Regions from separate parts of the Rhodoferax koreensis genome, predicted to be linked through region 3. Evidence: predicted binding sites of a transcription regulator. Region 3 holds the regulator's gene; each other region holds the start of a gene.
The links. The regulator sigma-54, encoded in region 3, starts transcription at its own class of promoters, with help from an activator protein. The targets are predictions, from matches to a motif close to TGGCANGNAANCTGCTTT.

Region 1 (2,199 bases), 490 kb from region 3:
GCCGGGGAACAGCGCCGAGGCCGCCACCAGGCCCAGGCCTTCGAGGGTGAGCGGCGCGTGCGTGCTGTTGGCGACTTCCCACGCGGCGAACGGCAGCAGCACCAGCACGCCGCAGGCGCTGATCACGGCCAGCCGCGCGCTGGTCGACAGCGGGCTGGGCCAGCGTTTGAGCAGCAGGGCATAGGCCGTCCACGACAGCGCCGCCGCCAGGATCCAGCCGTCGCCGGGCACGAACTGCACTTCGGACAGGGCGGCCCATCGTCCCTGGAGGATGACGTGCAGCACGCCGGCGAAGGCCAGCGCGATGCCCACCGCCTGCAGGCGCACGAAACGTTCGCGCAGCCACCAGGCCGATGCCAGCACGATGAAGATCGGCGACAGGGCATAGATCAGCGCGATGTTCACCGCCGTCGTGGTACGCCCGCCGATGTAGACCCAGGCCCCGCAGATCCACATCCCGAGCGCACCGAGCACCAGGTAGCGCCGCCAGTCGGCCACGATGTGGGCACGGTGGCCGCGCAGCTCGCGCCAGCTCAAGCCGGCGTAGATCGCGCCCGCACCCATCCAGCGCAGCATGGCCAGCAGGTTCGGCTCGATCACCCCGGGTGCACGCCGCGCCACGAGGTAGTTGATGGCCCACAGCGCAGGGGTGATGAAGATCAGCGCAATGGCCAGTCGCTGGCGGGAGGTGAGGGGCATGCGCCGATGTTAAGCCTTGTCAACAGGCGTTGCACCGCCGGGGTGCGCGCCGGGCGGGCGTGGCTGGCCGTCTTGTTCGTCACTTGCGACAGTGGTGCGTAGCCGCTGCGGCACCGCCGGTTTCGCCGGCCCGGCCCTCTGCGCCAGCCGGCGTTTTTCTGGCATGCGGATTGCGTTGCCGGTTTCTTGATGTAACCAAAGGGAGAATGCGATGAAACCACAAACGATGGGCGCCCTGGCGCTTGCGGCCGCAGCCGGATTCGGCTTCAACACCGCGCAGGCGGCGGAATGGAGCGACACCTCCATCGGCTACCGCTACGGGACCCGCTTTGCCGAACCGTACAACCCGAGCAAGATCGAGAAGAGCATCGTCAACTTCACCCACCTCAGCGGCTACAAGTACGGCACCAACTTCATCAATGCCGACTTCCTGATGTCCGACGGCAAGGAAAACGACGCGCACGAGATCTACATCGTCTACCGCCACACGCTGGATCTGGGCAAGGTCACCGGCAAGAGCTTCGCGTTCGGCCCGGTGAAGGGATTGGGCCTCACCGGGGGCTTCGACGTGAACTCCAAGAGCGGCGACAGCTACGAGTCGAAGAAGCGCATGCTGGTGCTCGGCCCGACGGCCTTCATCGACGTGCCCGGCTTCCTGAGCGTGAGCGTGCTGTGGCTCAATGAGAGCAACAAGCCGCGCACCGCACCGGCGGGCCGTCACACCTACGACCTGCATCCGATGCTGAACCTGGTCTGGGGCCTGCCGATCGCCAAGACCGGCCTGTCGTTCGAAGGCTACATGAACTACATCGCCTCCAAGGGCGACAACGAATTCGGTGGCGGCACGGCGCCCGAGACCAACATCGACGCCACGCTGTGGTACGACGTCGGCACGGCGGCCGGCATCGGCAAGAACACCATCCGGGTCGGCCTGGGTTACCAATACTGGCGCAACAAGTTCGGCAATCCGCACTCGGTGACGAACTCGACGGCCAGGACACCGATGATCCGCGCCGAATACCATTTCTGAAGTGGCGCGGGTTCCGGTCGGTTCCGGTCGGTTGTGGCCGGTGCTTCTACAACCGCCTGGTCAGCCGCCGGACTCGAGCGTCGAGGTGGCGTGCTTGTCCTGCGCGAGCCGCTCCACGAGCTGGGTCAGCGCCGCCTGCAGCACCGGCTTCATCGTGTAGGGCGGGTTGATCAGGAACATGCCGCTGGCCGGCAGGCCCGGCCGCTTGGTGTCGCCGGCTTCGTCGGTGAGGATCTTGCTCGACTTGACGGTCAGCGTGGCGTGCAGCCAGCTCTTGCCCGCGCGGTTGGCCAGGGTCTTGAGCTTCCTCGGCAGGTCGTGCGCCTCGGGCCGCGGAATGATCGGATACCACACGGCATAGGTGCCGGTGGCGAACCGCTTGAGGTTTTCGTTGACCATCTCGGCCACGCGGGCGTAGTCGCTCTTGATTTCGTAGCTGGGGTCGCACAGCAGGAAGGCGCGGCGGCTCG
Region 2 (2,199 bases), 230 kb from region 3:
CAAAGGTGCCTCCAGTACCAAGTACAGGCCACCAGAAAGCTCAGGCCGATCCAGGCGGTACGAGATTGCGTCAACGCAATGCCCATTAATAGAAACATGGCAAATGACAGAAAAGCGATGGCGCCAATGCGTCGTGTATGAACCGCCCATGCACCGCCGAGCAGACCCCAAAGCAGAAGCGTAGCCAACTGATTGGGCTGGCCAAGATTGGCATAAGGCCTGGCGCCGCTCAAACCCATCGTCCAGATATCGAAAATCCCGGTATCGATCAAACCGAGCCAGGTCTGGAGCTGTAAGGTGACCGAAACGATGGATGCGAGTCCGATGGCAAGGAGCAATCCATCGGCCAACTGGCCGGCTTGAGCCTGTTCCCAACGCTGCCCGAGCAGCAGCGCACCTAGCAAGCCAAGCAGATAGAGCGAAACGATCCAGGCCTGGCCCGCAAACAATACCAACCCTGCGAGGTGCTGAATTGCAGGGATGAAACAAGCCACAGCCACAACAACAGCACTTAGATGCCATTCCACAGGCTTCTTGAACCGCAGCAAAACGACTATTGCGGCCCCAAGGAATGCAAGGCCGCTCCACGCATCCGTGTGGAATGCTGTCCACGGCAGGTAGTGATTCGGCAGGAGCCAGGAGCAGGAAAGCGTCGTGGCCCATACAGTGAGCCAGAAACTCGACATCGGAGGCGTGGGCGACAGCGATCCGCGTGCTCGTAGGCCATGGATCGACTTGACGTCTGGCCCTGGCGCGTTAATCCTGAATGACCGCATCGTTGATCAGTTAAAAATACAAACGCAGGGGAATAAAAAAAGGCCCATAAGGGCCTTTTCTCAAACTACAAAAAATCAGGGTTTGCAGCTTGCAGGTAGATACTTCACGTCGATACCAGAAGTCGCGCCTGGTCCACACACCCAAGAGACTTGGCCCGTGCTCCCCAATGTCCCCGTCAGGGTCAACGTTTTGCCACTGATCTTTGGTTCTTTTGCCGAAGCCGTGACCGTAACCACGCCGACAGATGCATTGGTCCGAGCATACGTGACGCTGGTCACGAAAGCAGATGATTGCGTGTCAACGGAGCTTGTGTCGGAGGGCATTTGACCATTGACCTGAGCGTATTCGGACAGCGAAGTTTTTGCCGATGAAGCGGCCAGAATCACTTCAGACACCTTCGCCCGCACCGTGTAATCCTGATAAGCCGGCAAAGCCACGGCAGCCAAAATACCGATGATCGCCACGACGATCATCAACTCGATGAGGGTGAAACCTTGTTGCAGAGAACGCTTCATGAAAGCTCCTTGGTTGGAAATTGATACATAACTAACAGCACTTGTCGTGCCAGCCCGCAATCTGCACCAAACGGCTCCGCTGACTGCGTTTTCAACAAGGTGCGTCGCTGCAAAGTGCCTTTTTTGCCAAGTTCTGACAATTTTGTCAGCCTCAGTCGCTCACACGATAAAAATCTGCCCGGCATTCAGCCACCGAATGTCACGCGTGGCCAGGAGTTCTGCGGGCCGCGTCACATCGAATTCAGCGATCTCGGCCATGATGAGTTCGGTTTCCGACGGCTTGGTGTGCGTGATGTAGATCGGGAAGGATTTGCCGTCGGCGATGCCCTCGAGTTCGTCGGCCAGGACGCCGGGTGAAAGATGCAAGCTGCGGTGGGCAAGCTCTTTTTCGCGGTTGCTGAAGGCGGTTTCGATCACGAGCATGGCCACATCGAGCTGGTTGAAGCGGCTCCAGAACGCCGCGTTGCGTTCGGTGTCGCCGGTGAAGACCCAGCACGGGCCGCCGCCCGAGACGGCGTAGCCGAGCGCCGGCACGGTGTGCACCGCCGGCAAGGCTTCAACGCTTTTGCCGTTGATGTCAAGGATCTCCCCGCACGCGATTTCATTGAAACGAATGAAGGGCGCGGCGGGCGTGGGAATGACGCTGAAATCCGGCCAGATCACGTTGTTGAAGATGTGTTGCTTGAGCGCGGCGATCGTGCCGGCGAGGGCATAGATCTGCAGGGGGGTCTGGCGCTGCGCGGCGATGGCGTCCACCATCAGCGGGAGTGCGGCGACGTGGTCGAGGTGGGAATGGGTAAGAAAGACGTGGTCGATGTCGCGCATTTCTTCCAGCGTGAGATCCCCCACCCCGGTGCCTGCGTCGATCAGCATGTCGGCGTCCAGCAGGAACGAGGTGGTGCGGCAA
Region 3 (2,199 bases):
CGCACGCCCTGCTTGTGGCGGAAGCGGTCGGCGATTGCGTCCTTGATCTTGAGCGCCGCGAAGTTCAGCGAGGTCAGCGGGCTGTGCTGCGCGGTGATCTCGACCTTGAAGCTCTGTTTGGGCGTGAACCAGATCTCCCACGCGACCTGGCTGGCCGCGTCGTAGAGGTTTTGTTCGCTGCGGTACTCGGTGTGCGACAGCTCGATCAACACGCGTTGGGCGAGGCGGCTGTGCAGGTTCAGCAGTTGCGCATCGCGCCAGGAAGCGCGCATCAGCACGCCGCCGCGCAACACGCGCAAGTCCTCGCCCTGCAGCCCGGTGAGGCGGTGCGCCTCTTCGGCCAGGAAGTCCTCCACGCCAGCGGCGCAGGGCAGGAAAAGCTTGAGTTGGTTCATAAAGACTGACGTGGCGCCATCACGGCGTTAAAGGGATTTCCGGAGGTTCGTTGGCGCGATGCGCAAGGCTTCGCGGTATTTGGCCACCGTGCGCCGCGCACATTCGATGCCTTGCTCCTTCAGCATGTCGGAGAGCTGGCTGTCCGACAACGGCTTCTTCGGGTCTTCGGACGAGACGAACTGCTTGATCAACGCGCGCACGGCGGTGCTCGACGCGTTGCCGCCCGTCTCGGTGCCGAGCGACGAGCCGAAAAAATACTTCAGTTCGAAAGTGCCGTGCGGCGTGGCCATGTACTTGGCCGTGGTGACGCGGCTGATGGTCGATTCGTGCAGGCCGAGTTCATCGGCGATCTCGCGCAGCACCAGCGGGCGCATGGCCAGCTCGCCGTGGCTGAAGAAATTCTTCTGCCGTTCGACGATGGCGTTCGATACCCGCAGGATGGTGTCGAAGCGTTGCTGGATGTTCTTGATGAACCAGCGCGCCTCCTGCAGCCGCTGCTGCAGCGCGGCGTTGTTCGAAGAATCCTTGCCACCGCCCTTGTGTTGCTTGAGCGCGTTGGCGTAGATGTCGTGCACGCGCAGCCTGGGCATCACGTCGGCATTGAGCTGCACGCGGAAGCGCGCCTGCGCGCCGCGGCCGATCTTGACCACGATCACGTCGGGCACGACGATGTTGCGCTCCACGTCGACGAAACGGCGGCCCGGCTTGGGTTCCAGCCGGGCGATCAGGCCCATCGCCGCCTTGATCACGGTGTCGGGCTGGTTGCACAAGTGCGACAGCCGTTTCACATCGCGCCGCGCCAGCAGGTCCATCGACAGGCCGCACATGCGTAGCGCGGCGCGGCGCACCTGTTCCTCCTCTTCGCCGGCATCCTCGTCGAACATCGCGCGCAACTGGATCGACAGGCATTCCTCCAGCGTTCGTGCGCCTACGCCCACCGGTTCCAGGCTCTGCAGCAGGCCCAGCGCCACGGTGAAGCGGTGCACCAGTTCATCGACGTCCTCACCGTCTTCCGCGCCCGCCAGGCCCTGCGCCAGGGCGAGCAGGCTGTCTTCGAGGTAGCCGTCGTCGTTCAGCGACTCGATGAGGAAACGCAGCGCCGCGCTGTCTTCTTCGCCCAGGCGCAGGGCCAGCGCCTGGCGGTGCAGGAACGAGGTCAGCGATTCCTGGCTGCGCGCGAGTTCGGTGGCATCGACCTCGCCGTCTTCGCCGAGGTTGTTCTGCCGCGCCGGTGCGTCGCCACCCCATTCGCTGTCGTCGGGGGCGATCTCGGAAGTGCCGTCCCCATCCCAGCTCTGGCTGTCGTCCTGGCCGGTCAGCGGACTCTCGGATTCGGCGGGGGTCTCCACCGTTGCGGTCTCGGTCGCCGTGGCGGCGGTGCTGCTCGAGAACTCGGATTCGCGGTCGTCCGTGTTCACCTGCGCATCGGCCTGCGCCAGCCCGAACTCCTCGCGCGGCGCCTCGTCCATGTTGACTTCGAGGAAGGGGTTGTCGTCGAGCATCTGCTCGACTTCCGCGCTCAATTCGAGCGTGGACAATTGCAACAGCCGGATCGACTGCTGCAGCTGCGGCGTCAACGCCAGATGCTGCGAAACGCGGAGGGAAAGGCCTTGCTTCATCTACATCTTGAAGTGCTCGCCGAGGTAGACCCGGCGCACTTCGGCGTTGTTGACGATGTCCGACGGCGTGCCCTGGGCGAGCACATGGCCGTCGCTGATGATGTAGGCGTGGTCGCAGATGCCGAGCGTTTCGCGCACGTTGTGGTCGGTGATGAGCACGCCGATGCCGCGTGACTTGAGGAAG
Region 4 (2,199 bases), 910 kb from region 3:
TCGAACTCGGCCGTTATCCGCATCGCCGCCGGCCCAGCCCGCACGAGCGCGACATCGTCCCCCGGGCCATGCAGGCCACCGGCGTGGGCACACTGGCGCATCGCGTGCTCAACACGCTCAGCGGCGGCGAACGCGCCCGCGCGCAGCTCGCGCGTGTACTGGCGCAGATCTGGGAACCTCCGCCGTCCGGCGAAAGCCGCTGGTTGCTGCTCGACGAACCGACCGCGGCGCTCGACGTGCACCACCAGCACGCCGTGCTGCGGCAGGCGCGCATCTGGGCACACCGCCATGGCATTGGCGTGGTGGCCGTGTTGCACGACCTGAACCTGGCGCTGCGCTACGCCGACCAGGCCGTGGTCGTGCAGGCCGGCCAGGTGCTGGCCGAAGGGCCGCCGGCCACGGTGCTCGACGTGGCGACGGTGCGCCGCGTCTGGCAGGTGGACGTGCATCCGGTGCGCGACGGCGAGGGCTGTCTGCAACTGCTGATGGCGTGACGGCCGCCCCAACTTGGTGACGCGCCGCACCGGGATGGGATCGGGGCCGGGGCCGTGAACCGTCACTGCACGGGGCTTTCCCTGGGGCAGGCGGTCTTTCTGCATACGGACTTGGCCCGGCATGAAGCTTGCTTGATGCATTGCGTCCGCCGGTGAAGCTGCTGCGGGCCGGTTTCTCCCGCTAATGATGGCGCCTCCACCGAAGCGCATCGGCCTGCCTGGCTGACGACGTTCGGTTGTTCCAACCCCCACCCGTGTGAAGCGGAGGGTGCGTTGTGGCAGGTGCCCGAGTCGGGCCCAGCCGCCATCTACCGCACTCAATGCCTCCGCTGCCACGGGTCCCACGAGGATCAGCATGAAGATCATTGTTGTCGGCCACGGCATGGTAGGCCATAAATTTCTCGAGAGTCTCGCCGAAACCGGACTGCCCGACGTCGAAGTCACGGTGTTGTGCGAGGAGCCGCGTGCGGCCTACGACCGCGTGCACCTGTCCGAATTCTTCAGCGGCAAGACCGCCGAGGACCTTTCCCTGGTCGAGTCCGGTTTCTTCGAGCGCACCGGCTTCACGCTGCGCCTGGCCGCCCGCGCCGCCTCTGTGGACCGCATCGCCAAGACCGTCACCACCCTGGACGGCGAGGTGCTGCCTTACGACAAGCTGGTGCTGGCCACCGGCTCCAACCCCTTCGTGCCGCCGGTGCCGGGGCGCGAGCGCGAACACATCCACGTCTACCGCACCATCGAAGACCTGGAGGCGATGAAGGCCTCGGGCCGGAAGTCGAAGACCGGCGTGGTGGTCGGCGGCGGCCTGCTGGGGCTGGAATGCGCGAAGGCCTTGCGTGACATGGGGCTGCAAGCCCACGTGGTCGAATTCGCCCCGCGCCTGATGACCGTGCAGGTGGACGAAGGCGGCGGCCGCGTGCTGCGCGCCAAGATCGAGGAACTGGGCCTCACCGTGCACACCGGGCGCAACACGCAGGAGATCACCGACGGTGCCACGGGCCGCCATCGCATGGTGTTCGCCGACGGCACGCACCTGGAAACCGACATGATCGTGTTCTCCGCCGGCATCCGCCCGCGCGACGAACTCGCGCGCCAGTGCGTGCTGGCCATCGGCCCGCGCGGCGGCGTGGCCATCGACAGCGCCTGCCGCACCAGCGACCACGACATCTATGCCATCGGCGAATGCGCTTCGTGGAACGAACAGGTGTTCGGCCTGGTGGCGCCGGGCTACGACATGGCCCGCGTGGCGGCGCGCCACATCGCCGGCGACAAGGACGCGGCCTTCGTTGGTGCCGACATGAGCACCAAGCTCAAGCTCATGGGGGTGGACGTGGCCAGCATTGGCGACGCGCACGGCCGCACGCCCAAGAGCCGTTCCTGCCAGTACGTGGACGAACTGCGCCAGATCTACAAGAAGATCGTCATCAGCGAAGACGGCAAGCAGTTGCTGGGCGCGGTGCTGATCGGCGACGCCACCGAGTACGGCACGCTGCTGCAGATGGCGCTGAACGGCATCACGCTGCCGGCCGACCCCGAATTTTTGATCTTCCCGTCGAGCGATGGCAAGGCCAAGCCCGGCCTCGGCGTGGAAGCGCTGCCCGATGCAGCGCAAATATGCTCTTGCAACAACGTGAGCAAGGCGGCGATCTGCGGCGCCGTGGGCGAGGGCGCCTGCACCGTGGCCGAGATCAAGGCCTGCACCAAG

Region 1: a site for sigma-54 is predicted at 859-876, ahead of RD110_RS23085 (outer envelope protein). Genes of this name have one in related genera too.
Region 2: a site for sigma-54 is predicted at 1,327-1,344, ahead of RD110_RS26355 (pilin). Genes of this name have one in related genera too.
Region 4: a site for sigma-54 is predicted at 612-629, ahead of nirB (nitrite reductase large subunit NirB). Genes of this name have one in related genera too.

What each region holds. Positions count from the first base shown of each region.
Region 1 is NZ_CP019236.1:4,990,196-4,992,394, reverse strand. It holds gene RD110_RS23090 (DMT family transporter) at 1-699, opposite strand, end outside; gene RD110_RS23085 (outer envelope protein) at 911-1,729, shown strand; gene RD110_RS23080 (23S rRNA (adenine(2030)-N(6))-methyltransferase RlmJ) at 1,790-2,199, opposite strand, start outside.
Region 2 is NZ_CP019236.1:5,709,931-5,712,129, forward strand. It holds gene RD110_RS26350 (PglL family O-oligosaccharyltransferase) at 1-686, opposite strand, end outside; gene RD110_RS26355 (pilin) at 852-1,292, opposite strand; gene RD110_RS26360 (3',5'-cyclic-nucleotide phosphodiesterase) at 1,452-2,199, opposite strand, start outside.
Region 3 is NZ_CP019236.1:5,480,518-5,482,716, reverse strand. It holds gene RD110_RS25400 (THUMP domain-containing class I SAM-dependent RNA methyltransferase) at 1-395, opposite strand, end outside; gene rpoN (RNA polymerase factor sigma-54) at 423-2,015, opposite strand; gene lptB (LPS export ABC transporter ATP-binding protein) at 2,016-2,199, opposite strand, start outside.
Region 4 is NZ_CP019236.1:4,568,616-4,570,814, reverse strand. It holds gene RD110_RS21225 (heme ABC transporter ATP-binding protein) at 1-494, shown strand, start outside; gene nirB (nitrite reductase large subunit NirB) at 850-2,199, shown strand, end outside.